DNA from 3 places in the Rhodococcus mengyinensis genome. Region 1 is predicted to be linked to each of the others. Evidence: riboswitches for the same ligand, from Rfam matches in the RefSeq annotation. Region 1 holds a riboswitch; each other region holds the start of a gene.
The links. Region 1 has a riboswitch for thiamine pyrophosphate ahead of thiC (phosphomethylpyrimidine synthase ThiC). Riboswitches for the same ligand answer to the same signal wherever they lie in the genome.
Positions count from the first base shown of each region.

Region 1 (5,624 bases):
GCAGACCGGTGGCGAACAGCGTCGCCTGCGCCGCCCCCATCCGCACGCTTTCGGTGAGGGTTGTGACCGCATTCTCGTCGAGGTCGCTGCCGCCCAGGGCGTGCAGCGCGAACGTTTCGGCCCCGTAATAGGGCAGCGTCAGCCCTATCCCGATCCACGACGCCGCCACCGCGACCACCGCCGCCCGTTCACCGCCCGTCCCTTTCAGCAGTCCGCTGAGCGCGACGAGCGCAAGCCCGAACGCGATGAATCCGCCGACCGCGGCGAGGTGTGCGACGAGCCACGACGGTGAGGCGAACTCGGCCCGCCCGTCCGGCGCCCCGCCCGCTGCGTAGGGCCGCACTAAGGGGTACACGACGAACAGGACGCCGGCGAGGGCGAACAGCGCCGCGGCGCAGATCCGTGCGACCCCGATACGACTCTCGATCCGATCCGACACGGTCATGACGACTCCTCCATTGTGAGCACCGCTCTCTATGCAGAGCAGTATTCACAGCAGAGTCGCAGATGGCAAGAGCAGCGCTCTCGCGAGTGGGGCTACTCGGCAACCAGGACGTCGAGGTGCTCAGGATTTAGCGCCAAGTAGCGCTGGACATACGTGCAGATGGGACGCACTTTCCAGCCGCGCCGACGCGCCGAGCCGAGCGCCTCGCCCACGAGGACCGCGGCCAGCCCGCGCCCACCGAACTCTTCCTTGACGACCGTGTGCATGAACGCGACCACCTCGCCCGGCTTCGCGGTGAATCCGGGAATGTCGTCCTCGTCCCGGTAGCCGAGGATGCCGACCAACTCGTCCCCCAGCCACAGATCGAATCGTTCATGGGCAGGGTTGTCGAGCACGCGAGCATCAGTGGCCGTGATGTTCCCCGACGACTCGGAACTGTTCGAAATGTGATCCATGCCACTCATGGAATCAGTAAGGCGGCATCCTCGCGAGCGGAATCGCCGCTCCCGGAACCGTTTCGTTGCCGACGAGTGCCCGATTCGTGGCCCGACCGCAGTCAGCCATCCACCGGAACGACGAGGTCGCGGTACTCGGGATGCGCCGAAACGAAGCGCTGCACGTACGTGCACACGGGCCGGACCTTCCAGCCGTACCCGCGGGCGAGGTCGAGGGAGCGACCCACCATGAGGGCGGCGAGTCCGCGGTGGCCGAAGTCCTCCACGATCACGGTGTGCATGAACGAGACCACGGGCCCCTGCCGCCCTCGACTCTTCGGGCCCGGCGGCCGAGCGGCCACCACGCCCACGCCGGCACCGGCGCCGGGCGGGGTGGCCGCGAGGTCGAAATACCCGAGGATCCCGACGAGGTCACCACTCAGGCGTAGCTCGAATCGGTTCTGATCGGCGTTGTCGATCACGTCCACAACCTGCGCGTCTGTCAGCATGGCTATCTCCTGGGGGTATGTGTCGTAATCGAAATGTGATGTTCATCACCCTTTATACCGATGCCGGGAACCGCTGTCCAAGTTTCACCCGAATGATTGCTCACAGAGATCTCGGTTACAGTTTGTGTGACAACTACACATCCACGGGGGCTCGCACCAGCGGGCTGAGAGGACGGCTAGGGCCGTCGACCGTCGAACCTGTCCGGGTAATGCCGGCGTAGGGAGCATCATCGATGAGCACACACGTATCTACAGCCACGTCCGTCACCACGGGACCGATCGAGGGCAGCACCAAGCAGTACCTGCTGTCGGGCGACGACATCCGGGTGCCGGTCCGGCGCGTACACCTCACCAACGGTGAACACCTCGACGTGTACGACACGTCGGGTCCGTACACCGACGCGGACGCCACGATCGACCTGGAAGCGGGATTGCCGCATCTGCGCGCACCGTGGATCGCCGGCCGGGAGGGCACCCAACTCGATGCCGCTCGCGCCGGCGTCGTCACCGCCGAGATGCAGTATTGCGCTGCACGCGAGGGTGTTTCACCCGAGACGGTGCGCACCGAGGTCGCGGCGGGACGCGCCGTGATCCCGGCCAACCGCTGCCATCCCGAACTCGAGCCGATGATCATCGGCAAGGCGTTCGCGGTGAAGATCAACGCGAACATCGGCAACAGCGCGGTCACGTCGTCGATCGCGGAAGAGGTCGAGAAGATGGTGTGGGCGACGCGGTGGGGTGCAGACACCATCATGGACCTGTCCACCGGCAAGAACATCCACGAGACACGAGAATGGATCCTGCGCAATTCGCCCGTGCCCGTGGGAACCGTGCCGATCTACCAGGCGCTCGAAAAGGTCGGCGGCGACCCGACCGCGCTCACATGGGAGATCTACCGCGACACCGTGATCGAACAGTGCGAGCAGGGCGTCGACTACATGACGGTCCACGCCGGTGTACTGCTTCGCTACATCCCACTGACCGCGCGCCGCGTCACCGGCATCGTCTCCCGCGGTGGGTCGATCATGGCCGCCTGGTGTCTGGCCCATCACCGGGAATCGTTCCTGTACACCCACTTCGACGAACTGTGCGAGATCCTCCACCGCTACGACGTCACGTTCTCGCTCGGTGACGGCCTGCGTCCCGGCTCCATCGCGGACGCCAACGACGAAGCCCAGTTCGCGGAACTGCGCACCCTCGGCGAGCTCACAAGGATCGCCAAATCCCATGGGGTGCAGGTGATGATCGAAGGCCCCGGGCACGTCCCGATGCACAAGATCGTGGAGAACGTGCGCCTCGAGGAAGAGTTGTGCGAGGAGGCGCCGTTCTACACGCTCGGGCCGCTCGCCACCGACATCGCGCCGGCGTACGACCACATCACGTCCGCGATCGGCGCGGCGATGATCGCGCAGGCCGGCACCGCGATGCTCTGCTACGTGACACCCAAGGAACACCTGGGACTGCCGAATCGGGACGACGTCAAGACCGGGGTCATCACGTACAAGATCGCGGCGCACGCGGCGGATCTCGCGAAGCAGCATCCGCGGGCGCAGGAGCGGGACGACGCGCTGTCGAAGGCCCGGTTCGAATTCCGCTGGCACGACCAGTTCGCGCTGTCCCTCGACCCGGATACCGCGCGGGAGTTCCACGACGAGACGCTGCCCGCCGAGCCGGCGAAGACGGCCCACTTCTGCTCGATGTGCGGCCCGAAGTTCTGTTCGATGCGGATCTCCGCCGACGTGCGCGAGTACGCACAGCAACATGGACTCGATTCGGTCGAAGCCATCGAGGCGGGCATGGCCGAGAAGTCGAGCGAGTTCGTCGACGCAGGTGGTCGCGTGTATCTGCCCGTCGAGTCCGTCACCTCAGAGAATCGGTAAGGTCCCCTTCGTGAAGCTGCTGCCCCTGACCCCCGACGGCCAGACCCCCGTCCGAGTCCTCACCATCGCCGGCACCGATTCCGGCGGTGGCGCCGGGATCCAGGCCGACTCGCGGACGATGGCGCTGTGCGGCGTCCACGCATGCGTCGCGGTCGCCGCGGTGACGGTGCAGAACTCGGTGGGCGTCAGCGGTTTCCACGAGATTCCGCCGGAGACGGTGGCCGCGCAGGTGCGGTGCGTCGTCGACGACATCGGGGTCGGGGCAGCGAAGACGGGCATGCTGGCGTCGACGGCCATCATCGAGGCCGTCGCCGCCGTGTGCACCGAGGTCGGGATCGGCCGCGACCTACCGGTCCCGCTGGTCGTGGACCCGGTGTGCGCGTCGATGCACGGCGATCCGCTCCTGCACGCCGAGGCGCTGGACGCCGTGCGGAACACGCTGATCCCGATCGCCACGGTGGTCACCCCGAACCTCGACGAGATCCGGTTGATCACCGGCATCGAGGTAGTGGACGACGCGACCGCACGCCGGGCCGCCGAAGCGCTGCACGCGCTCGGGGCGCAGTGGTCGATCGTGAAGGGCGGGCATCTCCGGACGTCGGCGTCGAGCACCGATCTGCTGTTCGACGGCGACAGGTTCCTCGAGTTCAGCAGTCCCCGCATCGACACCGGCAACGACCACGGCGGCGGCGACACCCTCGCGGCCGCCATCGCGAGCGCGCTCGCCCACGGGTGGTCCGTGCCCGATGCGGTGGCGTTCGGCAAGGAATGGGTCACCAAGTGCCTGGAGGCGTCGTACGACCTGGGTGCCGGTCACGGCCCCGTCTCTCCACTGTGGCGACTCCGTCACCCGTGAGTACTTCTTAACGTCCGGCGGTTGAGAAGTACTCACGGGCGGCGGAGCCGCAACCGCCAGATACCGAGGTCGGAGGGCACCCCACTGGGCGCGGGGGCGAAGAAGGCGCGTCGCCACGGTTTGACGCCGACACCCAGTTCGTCGAGGGTGCCCGGCTGCAGACTCTCCAGCGTGGCGGACGACGCCATCACGTTGCCGTCGCCGCCCAGTTCCATCATGCGTGCCGCGATCGTCACGTCCACGCCGAGCCAGTCGCTGCCGATCTGCCGGGGCACACCGGTGTGCATGCCGACGCGCATGCGGGGGCGGTAGCCGTCCACCTCCACCTCCGCGAGCGCTTCCTGCGCGGCGAAGACGGCGTCGATCGCGCGGTCCGGGCTCGGGAATACGGCCATCACGCCGTCCCCCAGGCGTTTCACCACGTGTCCTCCGCGGTCGACGATGGGGGTCTCGACGGCTCGGGCGACGTCGCGCAGCAGGGCGAGGGTGGCGCTGTCACCGGCGGGCAGCGACCAACTGGAGAACCCGACGAGGTCGGTGAACACGATGGTCACTTCCTGCGTTCCCCGGCCGCGTCCGGTGCGCTCGAGCAGCGCCTGCCACACCTGCAGCGCGCCGAGGCTCATCTCGCGGGACGCGCCCGGCTGGTGGTCGAGGAAGCGATCGGCGACGCGGGCGATGGCCCGTGCGCTGCCGGGGCCTGCCGTCGACAGTGGATCGCCGAACGCCGGATCGCCGGGTAGCGCACGACGAACCCTCCGCAGCCCTTCGATCAGCTGTGGCTGCCGGTTCACCGATCCCATCCAGCCCAGAACCTTGTCGCCTCGTTTCGGTGTTTGCGCAGCGTCGAGTTCGGCACTGTCCTCTTCGGCCGGGTCGTCGCTCACGAGAGTAAGGGTAACCCAGCGTCACATGCACAAACCCGTGTCGAATCGGACATCACTCCGCCGCCCGCGCCTTCTCCCGGTCCGCGCCGGTGGGGACACCGTTCGGCCCGGCGAGCGACTCCGCATAGACCCCGACGGCATACGCGACCGCGGCGGCATTCTTGGCGAGCGCGGCCCGGTTCACGTTCTCGAGAGTGTCGGTCGCGCTGTGGTAGTTCTCGTCGTACACCACATCCGGGGTGCCGCCCCACTTCTGTGCCTGCTCGGGGGTCTTCGTCTCGTCGGCGCCGCTGAACACGCCGCCCGAGGGGATGCCGTGCTCGATGAACGGACCGTAGTCGGATCGGCCGTCGAAGTCCGTGCCGTCGGCGGCGACCCCGTTGCCCTTAAGGAACTCGATGAACGTGCGCTCGATGCCCGCGGAACCCTCCGGTCCGGGCCCCTCGCCGACGTTGTCGGAGTTGTCGCCGTCGTACGCCAGGTAGCCGGCGTTCTCGGAACCGAGCATGTCGAAGTTCAGGTACAGCGCGATGTCGTTCCGCTGGTCCTCGCTGAGGCTGTTCACGTAGGCCTCCGAACCGAGCAGACCCAATTCCTCGGCGCCCCAGAACGC
Region 1 is NZ_JBLWIT010000009.1:23,791-29,414, forward strand. It holds gene ACNJ7E_RS00510 (hypothetical protein) at 1-445, opposite strand, end outside; gene ACNJ7E_RS00515 (GNAT family N-acetyltransferase) at 538-900, opposite strand; gene ACNJ7E_RS00520 (GNAT family N-acetyltransferase) at 1,002-1,388, opposite strand; TPP riboswitch at 1,522-1,629, shown strand; gene thiC (phosphomethylpyrimidine synthase ThiC) at 1,622-3,268, shown strand; gene thiD (bifunctional hydroxymethylpyrimidine kinase/phosphomethylpyrimidine kinase) at 3,279-4,124, shown strand; gene ACNJ7E_RS00535 (adenylate/guanylate cyclase domain-containing protein) at 4,157-5,011, opposite strand; gene ACNJ7E_RS00540 (M20/M25/M40 family metallo-hydrolase) at 5,064-5,624, opposite strand, start outside.

Region 2 (5,624 bases), on a different contig from region 1:
GCCGCATCCTCCGACGACGGCGGCTCGCCGCAGTTCGACAAGCTCCTCCGCGAGTGCGGCGCCGTCCCCAACGACAAGATCGCGGAGACCCTCCACGGCGCCGGCATCGACCAGTACTTCTTCGGCGCGGTGTGCATGTGGACGGTGTCGTCCGCCGCCGGTTCGATCGACGTCACGTTCGGCTGGTTCGAGAACAACTCGCTGCAACGCGAGCGGAGTGTGGCCGATGGGCTGGGCTACCAGGTGGAAACGACGTCGATCGCGGGCACGTCGGCGTTCAGCGCCCGGCGTCCGGGTGATTCGGCGGCGTGCGGGATCACCGCCGCCTACTCCGGCGTCATCACCTGGTGGGTGCAGCAGCGGTCGGGAACCGGCGACCCGTGCGACGGAGCGCGCACCCTCGCCGAACTGACCCTGCAACGCAACCAATAGCGGCCGAAATTCGCTCGCGGTGGCCACGACCTCGCTGTTAGCGTCGAAGGACCACCGATCGAGCCGACCAGAGGACCCTTGCCGTGACCGCCACCGAGACGGCTGTGACTCGCCGGTTCGGGCCCCTGATCCTCCTGAACCTCGCGACGCTGTTCTCGTCCACCGGCAACGGCATCGCGATCGTCGTGCTGCCCTGGCTCGTGCTCGAGAGGACCGGTCGCGCGTCCGACGCCGCGATCGTCGCGGGCGCGGCCACCCTCCCGCTGCTGGTGTCGAGCCTGTTCGCGGGCACGTTCGTCGACCTGTTCGGACGTCGCCGCACGTCGATGATCTCCGACTGCCTGTCCGCCCTGTCCGTGGCGGCCATCCCGGTGATCGCGAACACGACGGGCCTCACCGTCACGGTGATCGCCGTCCTCGCCGCGATCGGCGCCGCGTTCGATCCGGCCGGAATCGCGGCGCGGGAGTCGATGCTGCCGGCCGCCACGAAGTCCGCGGGCTGGTCACTCGACCGGATGAACAGCCTCTACGAGGCCAACTACAACGTGGCGTATCTCGTCGGACCCGGCATCGGCGGCGTCCTCATCGCCACCGTGGGTGCGGTGAACACGTTGTGGGTCACCGCCGTCGGATTCGTGCTGTCCGTGGTGACCATCGCATTCCTGCGACTGGAGAACGCAGGCAGACCCGACACGTCCACGCGCCCGACGTCCATCTGGCACGGCACGCTCGAGGGCCTGAAGTTCGTGTGGCACAACCGGCTCCTGCGCACGATCGCTCTGGTCGACATGGCGGTGGTCGCGCTGTACATGCCCGTCGAATCGGTGGTGTTCCCGGTGTACTTCACCGAACTCGACAAGCCCGCGCAACTGGGTTCGGTGCTGATGGCGCTCAGCATCGGCGGCGTGGTGGGTGCCCTCGCGTACGGACCGCTCGCGCCGTATGTGTCGCGCAGGATGCTGATGGTGGTGGCGGTGACGGTGCTGGGCGCGGCCATGGTCGCGATGGCGTTCCTGCCGCCGCTGTGGGCGATTCTGGCGCTGGCCCTCCTCCAGGGTCTCGTGTTCGGTCCGGTCGGCCCGATCGCCAACTACGCCATGCAGACTCGTAGTCCGGAGCACATGCGCGGGCGCGTCACCGGGGTCATGACGTCCACCGCGTACGCCGCGGGTCCGCTGGGTTACCTGCTGGCCGGTCCCCTCCTCGACAAGTGGGGAATCCAGCCGACCTTCTTCGTGCTCGCGATCCCGGTCCTGATCATCGGGCTGGCCTGCTTCGCGCTGCCCGTCCTGAAGGAACTGGACGACAAGGTCCCCGTCAGTTGAAGCCCATGACGTCGTTGCCCCACGCGATCCGCATCTCGTGGTCCGGGTCCTTCACGAGGGTGTCCGCGCCGTCGATCAGCAACGTCGAGCGGTTCTCCTCGTCGTAGGGCGCCCAGTGCTTGGACCCGTCCAACGCGGCGGGGACACCGTGCCGCGCGAACGCGAGCCACCGGCGCTGGATCCGGCCCGACACCTCGAGCGCCGTCTTCCGGCCCCCGAGCCAGAACGTCGGGTCGATGTTGAGGGTATCGAAATTGCCGAAGACGTACGGGAGTTCGGTGGCGTGGCCGGCTCCGATCCGTGCGGCCTTGAGCATCGGCGTGGCCTGATCGAACCGGTACATCCATGTCGGCGAGTGCCGGCTGTGGGCGTCGGCCACCCACAGGGCGGGCATCCGGAACGCGGCGTCCCTCGACATCGCGAGCGCGCCCTTCGGCTTTCCGCGGTCCGGATACGCCGACAGGATGTCGGCGAGGCGGGCGGCGGGCAGTTCCGGGTGATCGGCCGCGATCGCCCTCAGCATCTCCTGCACCGAATCCGACGTGACCGGCAGCAGAGGCGATTTCATGAACTTGAAGATCGACGACTCGTCCTTGTTGGAACCGATGATGAGAGGGATGCGGTGGGAGTGCCCCTTCTGGAACGCGGCCACCGGGTAACGGGGCAGGAAGTCGCGGTCCACCACGGGCGCCATCGCGAGCGTGCCCGGAATCCTCGTCGGCACCTCGTTGACGAGCGTGTCGCTGGCCTCGATCACCGTGCGGTACGGAAGGTGCAGCAGGGTGTCGATCTGCGCGGGTTCCACCTCGAGGATGTCGAGGAACTGTTTCGCGACGGTGGCCGCCCGCTCGCTCCCGTAGACCGACGTGGCGGGCGGGCTCTGGGCGATCGCGCGGTGGAACAGCCCCTCCGCGCTCGGACACGTCATCAGCGTGGTGATCGACCCGGCTCCGGACGACTCCCCGAACACCGTCACCTCGTCCGGGTCACCGCCGAACGACGCGATGTTGTCGCGGACCCATTCGAGGGCTGCGACCTGGTCGCGCAGCCCACAGTTGGTCTCGAACACTCGCTCGGCCGTCGAGAACGACGACAGGTCGAGGAAGCCGAGCGCTCCCACCCGGTAGTTGAACGAGACCAGCACGACGTCGCCGATTGTGGACAGGATGCGCCCGTTGTAGATGCCCTGAGCTGCGGTTCCCAGGCAGTAGGCACCGCCGTGGATCCACACCATCACCGGCCGCGGGGTGCCGTCGGGTCTCGGGGCCCAGACGTTGACGGACAGGCAGTCCTCGTCCATCTCGAGTCCCGCGTCGATGGGGACGGCGGTGCCGTGCCCCTGCGGCGCCATCGGGCCGAAGTCGACGCAGTCGCGCACACCCTCCCACGGTGCGGGCGGGGCCGGGGCGCGGAACCGCAGATCGCCGACGGGGGCCGCGGCGAACGGAATGCCCTTCCACGCGTAGACGTCGCCCTCGGGGTAGCCACGCACCTCACCGTCCCGCGCGCGGACGACGAGCGTGTCGCCGGACTTGTCGACCTCCACGGACGAATCTCCTCACGCATCACGTTCCGGGAATCTCTCGCCAAACTACCAACGATGAGCAGGCAGGACCGATCGAACGCGACATAGATCAACAGTGCGCTAACATTCCCGCGTGGCCGCATGGACCGATTCCGAGGGCAGGAGCCTCCTCGACTACCCGCGCCCGTCCGTGGCGGTCGACGTCGCCGTCCTCACCGTCGACGGCCCGGAACTGAAAGTTCTTGTGGTTCCCCGTCGTTCGGGCCGGACCGCCCTCCCCGGCACGTTCCTCCACCAGGGTGAGCGACTGCGGGACGCCGCCGAGCGGTGCCTGCGGATCAAGGCCGGCCTGACGGGCACCGAATTCCATCAGCTGGCGATGCTGGACGATCCCGGCCGCGACGATCGCGGGTGGGTGCTGTCGATGACGCACGGCGCCGCGCTGCCCCGCACGGCACTCCCCCGCGACACGATGTTGGTCACCGTCGACGACGACCGGGTGAGGCAGGACCTGGCGTTCGACCACGCGGACGTCGTCGCCCTCGCCGTCGCCGACCTGAGAGAGCGGTACGCGCGGGCCGTCGACCCGTCCGGCCTGGCCGGCGACACGTTCACGGTGCTCGAACTCCGCCGGGTGTACGAGGTGGTGTTCGGGCGTCCACTGCCGAAGGACTCGTTCCGGCGGCACCTGATGCCGGCCCTCGAGAACACCGGCGACATGGCCGTCGTCGGAACCGGCCGGCCCGCGGAGATCTACCGGCGCGGCCCCGCACCCCTCCCGCCGAGCGCGGCCGCGTTCCTCGCCGGCTGAGCCCCTCCACCGACCCTGGCCTTTCCGCCCGCGGCACGGCCGGTGCTAGGGTCGGCTTGTTCTGACACGGGGTGCTCCGCACGGGCGGGGCTGAGAACACACCCGGGAACCTGCTCAGGTAATGCTGACGAAGGGATGTCAACGTTGTGAATAGCTCTGTCCAAGATGCTGCCGGCGCCGGCCAGCACGCCCGATTCACGGACCACTTGTGGGACCGGACCAAGGTGCTACGCGAGGCGATCGACGAACTCGAGTTCCTGCGCCGCCTCGGCGACGGAACGCTGCCGCTGGACGTGTTCCGCACGTACATCGAGCAGGATTTCCTGTACCTGACCGGGTACGCGAAGGCCCTCTCACTGGTGGCCGCGCACGCGCCGGGCCCGGTCGAGGCCGGCTTCTGGGCGGGCTCGGCCGCGGAGGCCGCCACGGTCGAGGCCGCGTTGCACCAGAATCTGCTGACCAGCGGACGACTCCCCGAGTCGGACGTGGAGCCGCTGCATTCGCCGGCCTGCCTCGGGTACATCTCCTACCTGACGGCCGTCGCCGCCACCGAGCCGTACGCAGTGGCCGCCGCGGCGGTGCTGCCCTGCTTCTGGATCTACGCCGACGTCGGGCACCGGCTCGCGGCGAGCGCCCGTGAGGTGCTCTCCACCGACCCGTCGCACCCGTACGCACAGTGGGTGACCACCTACGACGCGGAGGAGTTCCACGCCGCCGTCGCGAGGGCCCGCGAACTCGTGGACGCGGCGGCCGAGGCCGCGACCGATGCTCAGCGCGAGGCGATGGCGGAGGCGTTCGTGATCGCCAGCCGCTACGAACTCATGTTCTGGGACACCGCTCTCAACAAGCAGGAATGGCCGGCGTCGTGACACTCTTCTCTCGTACCAAGCGCGCTGCCACCGCAGCCGTCGTCCTGGTCTCCGCCCTGTCGCTGCTCACCGGTTGCGCCGGTGACTCCCAGTCCGGCGACACCATCCGGTTCGCACTCGACTGGACACCGAACACCAACCACACCGGCCTGTTCGTCGCCCAGCAGGAAGGCTGGTTCGCGGACGCCGGCCTCGACGTGCAGGTGCTGCCCTACAACGACACCTCGCCCGACACCCTGGTCGACGCCGGCAACGCGGAGTTCGGTGTGAGCTTCCAGAGTTCGGCGACGTTCTCGAAGGCCGCGGGCGCACAGACCACGTCGGTGATGGCTCCGCTGCAGCACTGGGCGACGGGCATCGCGGTGAAGGCGGATCGCGCCGACATCACCCGCCCCCGGGATCTGGACGGCAAGATCTACGCCGGGTTCGCGGACCCGGACGGCGAGGAGACGCTGAAGCAGATCATCCGCAACGACGGCGGCAAGGGCGAATTCACCACCGTCACGCTCGGCACCTCGGCCTACGAGGCCGTGTACTCCGGCACCGCCGACTTCACCGTCTCGTTCTTCGGCTGGGAGGGCATCGAGGCCGAGCACCAGGGCACGCCGATGCGTTACTTCCACTACACCGACTACGGCTTCCCGGATGCGTACGCGCTCGTC
Region 2 is NZ_JBLWIT010000140.1:50,874-56,497, forward strand. It holds gene ACNJ7E_RS35890 (DUF3558 domain-containing protein) at 1-432, shown strand, start outside; gene ACNJ7E_RS35895 (MFS transporter) at 516-1,757, shown strand; gene ACNJ7E_RS35900 (carboxylesterase/lipase family protein) at 1,750-3,303, opposite strand; gene ACNJ7E_RS35905 (NUDIX hydrolase) at 3,416-4,093, shown strand; TPP riboswitch at 4,151-4,246, shown strand; gene ACNJ7E_RS35910 (TenA family protein) at 4,240-4,962, shown strand; gene ACNJ7E_RS35915 (ABC transporter substrate-binding protein) at 4,947-5,624, shown strand, end outside.
Region 2: it holds a riboswitch for thiamine pyrophosphate, as region 1 does, so the genes downstream of both, ACNJ7E_RS35910 (TenA family protein) here and thiC (phosphomethylpyrimidine synthase ThiC) in region 1, are expected to answer to the same signal.

Region 3 (5,624 bases), on a different contig from region 1:
TGTCCCCGGATCGGCCGAGTTTCCTCAATCTGCCGCTGGTCGGAGCGCAGGCGTGGTGAAAGGTTCACGCCAACTCCCGAGATCCGTAGGGTTGACGCCATGACCAAGTGGACAGCTTCGGACATCGTCGATCAGAGCGGCCGCACGTTCGTCGTCACGGGCGCCAACAGTGGTCTGGGGGAGGTGGCCGCGCGGGCCCTGGGCAAGGCGGGGGCGCACGTCGTGCTGGCCTGCCGTAACACCCACAAGGGGGAGGTCGTCGCACGGTCGATCGGTGACAACGCCGAGGTGCGCCGCCTCGATCTGTCCGACCTCGCCTCGGTGCGCGAGTTCGCCGCCGGCGTCGAGTCCGTCGACGTGCTCGTGAACAACGCCGGCGTGATGGCGGTTCCGCAGCGCACGACCGCCGACGGATTCGAAATGCAGATCGGCACAAACCATCTCGGGCACTTCGCGTTGACCGGCCTGCTGCTCGACAAGATCACCGATCGGGTCGCCACGATGTCGAGTGCGGCACATCAGGCGGGAACGATTCACCTCGACGACCTCAACTGGGAACGCCGCAAGTACAACCGCTGGAGCGCGTACGGGCAGTCGAAACTCGCGAATCTGCTGTTCACGTACGAGTTGCAGCGCAGGCTGTCCGCGGCGGGGTCACCCGTCAAAGCGGTGGCCGCGCACCCCGGTTACGCATCGACCAATCTGCAGGCCCACACCGAGTCGGTGCAGGACAAGCTGATGGCCGTCGGCAACCGGATCTTCGCGCAGTCGGCGGAGATGGGGGCGCTGCCGATGCTGTACGCGGCAACGGCATCCGACGTGATCGGTGGCAGCTACATCGGGCCGGACGGCCTGTTCGAGCAGCGTGGCCACCCGAAGGTGGTGGGCTCCAACAAGAAGTCGCGGGACGAGCACACCGCGCGGGCGCTGTGGGCGCTGTCGGAGGACCTGACGGGCGTCGAGTTCACGTTCGGGTGACGCGACGCCCGTCAGGTTGCTCAGTCTTCGGTGACCTCGAGGGAGACGTCGATGTTGCCGCGGGTGGCGTTGGAGTAGGGGCACACCTGGTGTGCCTTCTCGGTCAACTCGAGCGCCTCGGCGCGGGGCAGGTGGGGCAGGGAAACCTCGAGAGTGACGGCGAGACCGAATCCGCCGCTGTCCGTCGGGCCGATGCCGACGCGGGCGCCGACGGCCGAGTCGGCGACGTTCGCCTTCGCCTGACGGCCGACCAACTGGAGCGCGGAGTGGAAGCAGGCCGCGTATCCGGCGGCGAACAACTGCTCGGGGTTGGTGCCGTCGCCGGACCCGCCCATCTCGGTGGGGATCGCGAGGTTCAGGTCGAGCTTGCCGTCGGACGTGCGGGCGTGGCCGTTGCGGCCTTCTCCGGTCGCGAGGGCTTCGGCGGTGTAGACGATCTTCATGGTTACTTCTCTCCTGTAGGGGTGGTGAAGCTGTGAAGTGACTCGGTGAGCCGCGACAGGGTGTCCCGGAGGGCGACGAGTTCGTCGATCTCCATTCCCGTCGAGTCGGCGAGTTCGGCGGGGATGCCCTCCGCGGCGGCGCGGAGGGCCGCACCCTTCTCGGTGAGGTGGATCCCGACCCGGCGCTCGTCGGCCGAGGAGCGCCGGCGTTCGACCAGGCCCAGGGTTTCGAGCCGCTTGAGCAGTGGAGACAGCGTGCCGGTGTCGAGGTCGAGGGCGTCGCAGATCTCACGTACTCCGCGGCCGTCCCGTTCCCAGAGCACCAACAGCACGAGGTACTGCGGGTAGGTCACTCCCAACGAGTCGAGCATCGACCGGTATCTCGCCGTCATGGCCCGGGAAGCCGAGTACAGGGCGAAGCACACCTGGCGGTCGAGGGTGAGGTTGTCGGTCACCACTGAATAGTTGCACACAACTAGGTTGTGCACAACTATGAACTGGAATCGGTGATTGCGCTTACACTGTTGGCCAGTGACACGGGGTGCTGCCCGGCGACGAGCCGGACGGCTGAGAACAGACCCGTCGAACCTGAACTGGGTAATGCCGGCGAAGGGATGTCGCGGAGACGCCCGTATGCGCTCATCCGATGTCTCGTCGCCGACCGAACGGAAGGTGACAGCATGCAGCTCGACAAGCAGATCGTCCTGGTGACCGGCGGTGGGCGGGGCCTCGGCGCCGCCATCGTGCGGTCGTTCGCGGCGCAGAACGCGCGGGTGATCGTGAACTACCGGAACAGCCGGGACGCGGCCGAAGAACTCGCGGCGTCCCTGGGCGCGGACCGTGCGGTCGCGCTCCGGGCAGACGTCACCGATGCCGGACAGGTGGCGGCCCTGTTCTCCGCGGCGGAGGAGCACTTCGGCTCCCCGGTGACCACGGTGATCAACAACGCGCTCGCCGACTTCTCCTTCAACGGCGACGCACGCGACAAGGCGGACGTCATCACGTGGGAGTCCTTCGACTCGCAGCTGCGTGGCAGCGTGAAGGCGACGCTGCACACGACGCAGGCCGCGCTGCCGGGCATGCGTTCGCTCGGGTTCGGCCGGATCGTGAACATCGGCACCAACCTGTTCCAGAACCCCGTCGTCCCGTACCACGACTACACGGCCGCCAAGGCCGCCGCGCTGTCGCTGACCCGCACCCTCGCCGCCGACCTCGGTCCCGACGGCATCACCGTCAACATGGTCTCGGGCGGGCTGCTCCGCACCACCGACGCGAGCGCCGCCACTCCCGACGAGGTATTCGACCTCATCGCGGCGGGCACCCCGCTGCAGCGCGTCACCACCCCGGACGAATTCGCCGACGCGGTGCTGTTCTTCGCGTCCCCGTGGTCGCGGTCGGTGACCGGCCAGAACCTCGTCGTCGACGGCGGACTGGTCAAGGACTGACATGACCGACGTCCGGCAACTGCACTTCAACGCATTCCTCTACAGCTGCGGGCACCACGGCGCCGCGTGGCGGCACCCCTCGTCCCAGGTGGAGCGACTCTGCGACATCGCCTACTACGAGGAGTTGGCGCAGACCGCGGAGCGGGGCTGCCTCGACGCGGTGTTCTTCGCGGACGGGCATTCGGTGCGCGACCCCGCGTCCGGAGGCATGTGGTTCCTGGAACCGCTCACCGCGCTGTCCGCGATGGCGCGGGCGACGGAGCGGGTCGGACTGGTGACGACGGTGTCCACCACGTTCTACACACCGTTCCACGCCGCCCGGATGCTGGCGTCGCTCGACCACATCAGCGGCGGGCGCGCCGGCTGGAACGTGGTGACGTCGATGTTCGACGCCGAAGCGCGCAACCACGGGCTCGAGGAGATGCCGCCGCACGACGAACGCTATTCGCGTGCCGCGGAATTCGTCGACGTGGCACTCGCCCTGTGGGATTCGTGGGCGCCCGACGCGCTCGTGCTCGACCGGGACGGCATCTTCGCGGACCCGGCCAAGGTGAAGCCGGTCGAGCATCGGGGAAAGCATTTCCTCGTGGACGGTCCGCTGAACGTGCCGCACTCGCCGCAGGGTCGTCCCGTGCTGTTCCAGGCGGGCGCGTCCGATCAGGGCCGCGACCTGGCCGCCCGGTGCGCCGAGGGCATCTACGCCGTCGCCTACGACCTCACGGCCGCGCAGAGCTACTACGACGACGTGAAGCGGCGCATCCGCGCGGCGGGCCGCGACGCCGACGCGGTGACCGTGATGCCCGGTCTCGTGACCTATGTCGGTTCGACCACCGAGGAGGCCCGGCAGAAGAAGGCGGAACTCGACGCGCTCCTGCCCGTCGAACAGTCGCTGGCGCAGTTGTCGATGTTCGTCCAGCAGGACTGCAGTGCCTGGGAACTGGACGCTCCCGTTCCCGCGCTGCCGCCGCTGTCGGAGTTCACCGGGCCGCAGGGCCGGTACGACACGATCCTGCGGATCATCGAGAAGGACCGTCCCACCGTGCGGTCGCTGCTGGGCACGTTGGCGGCCGGCGGTGGCCACTGCACCATGATCGGAACCCCGGAATCGATCGCCGACGAGATCGAGATGTGGTTCCGCCGCGGCGGGGCCGACGGCTTCAACCTGATGCCGCCGCTCTACCCGAACGGCCTCGCAGACTTCGTCGACGAGGTGATCCCCGTCCTGCAGAAGCGTGGGCTGTTCCGCGCGGAGTATGAGACAGAGACTCTGCGCGACCATCTCCGGGGGCGCCCGTAGTTGCCACCACAAAGAACACAACCTTCTCTAAGTACGCAACAGTGACTGTGAGCGTCCCTCCCCCCGACACTGGCTGTTATCGCGATCACACCACGACGCGAGTTCGGACGAGGAGTGGCAATGCTGGTAGCACTCGGCTTTCTGATGGTGGCCGTGTTCATGTTCTTGATCATGTCCAAACGGGCCACTCCCGTGGTCGGGTTGATCGCCGTCCCGGTCGCATTCGGGATCGCGGCCGGAGCGGGCCTCGGCATCGGCGACATGATCACCGACGGAATCAAGGCGCTGGCACCGACGGCCGCGTTGCTGTTCTTCGCGATCATCTTCTTCGGAATCATGATCGACGTCGGCCTGTTCGACCCGCTGGTGAAACTCATCCTCCGGCTCGTCCGCAACGACCCCATGCGGCTCGTCGTCGGCACCGCGGTGCTCGCGATGGTGGTGTCGCTGGACGGTGACGGATCCACGACATTCATCATCGTGACGTCCGCGCTGTTGCCGCTGTACATGAAGCTGAAGGTCAGCCCCGTGGTCCTCACGGTGGTCGCCGGCCTGGCGAACGGCGCGATGAACATCGTCCCCTGGGGCGGACCGACGGTCCGGGCCGCCGCTGCGCTGGGTATCTCGCCGTCGGACGTGTTCGTCCCGATGATCCCGTCACTGGTGGTCGGACTGCTCGTCGTGCTGCTGTTCGCCGTGCAACTGGGCTACAGCGAACGCCGCCGCATCGGCACGCTCGAACTCACTGACGAGCGCCTCCTCGTCTCCGCGGGCTCCGGCCTCCGGCGGTCCGCGACCGGCTCCGGCTCCGGTGGCAACGGTGACGCACCCCGAACCGGTGGCGGCTCCGGCGACGCCGGATCGGACGACGGCCAGGGCTTCGTCGACGGTCTCGACCCCGAGCGGCCCACGCTGCGCCCGAAGCTGCTGTGGTTCAACGCGCTCGTGACCGTGGCGCTCCTCGTCGTGCTCGTGATGGACGTACTGCCGATTCCGGTCCTGTTCATGGTGGCCGCATCGATCGCGCTGACGGTGAACTTCCCGCGGGTCAAGGAACAGCAGGAAGCGATCACCCGCCACTCGTCGAGCATCGTCTCCGTGGTCGCGATGGTGTTCGCCGCGGCCGTGCTCACCGGCGTATTCCAGGGCACCGGAATGGTCGAGGCCATGGCACAGTGGCTGCTCGAAATCATCCCGGCCTCGCTCGGACCGCACCTGGCCGTCATCACGGGCATCCTGAGCCTGCCGTTCACGTTCTTCATGAGCAACGACGCCTTCTACTTCGGCATCATGCCCGTGCTCGCCGAGACGGCGGCCACGTACGGCATCGAGCCGGTCGAGATGGCCCGCGCATCCATCACCGGCCAGACGTTCCACATGCAGAGCCCCCTCGTCCCGGCCATCCTCCTGCTCGTGACCCTGGCGGGTGTCCCGCTGGCGGATCATCACAAGAAGGTGCTG
Region 3 is NZ_JBLWIT010000038.1:190,872-196,495, reverse strand. It holds gene ACNJ7E_RS05645 (CocE/NonD family hydrolase) at 1-59, shown strand, start outside; gene ACNJ7E_RS05640 (oxidoreductase) at 100-978, shown strand; gene ACNJ7E_RS05635 (organic hydroperoxide resistance protein) at 999-1,421, opposite strand; gene ACNJ7E_RS05630 (MarR family winged helix-turn-helix transcriptional regulator) at 1,424-1,876, opposite strand; TPP riboswitch at 1,949-2,053, shown strand; gene ACNJ7E_RS05625 (3-oxoacyl-ACP reductase) at 2,102-2,866, shown strand; gene ACNJ7E_RS05620 (LLM class flavin-dependent oxidoreductase) at 2,868-4,163, shown strand; gene ACNJ7E_RS05615 (CitMHS family transporter) at 4,284-5,624, shown strand, end outside.
Region 3: it holds a riboswitch for thiamine pyrophosphate, as region 1 does, so the genes downstream of both, ACNJ7E_RS05625 (3-oxoacyl-ACP reductase) here and thiC (phosphomethylpyrimidine synthase ThiC) in region 1, are expected to answer to the same signal.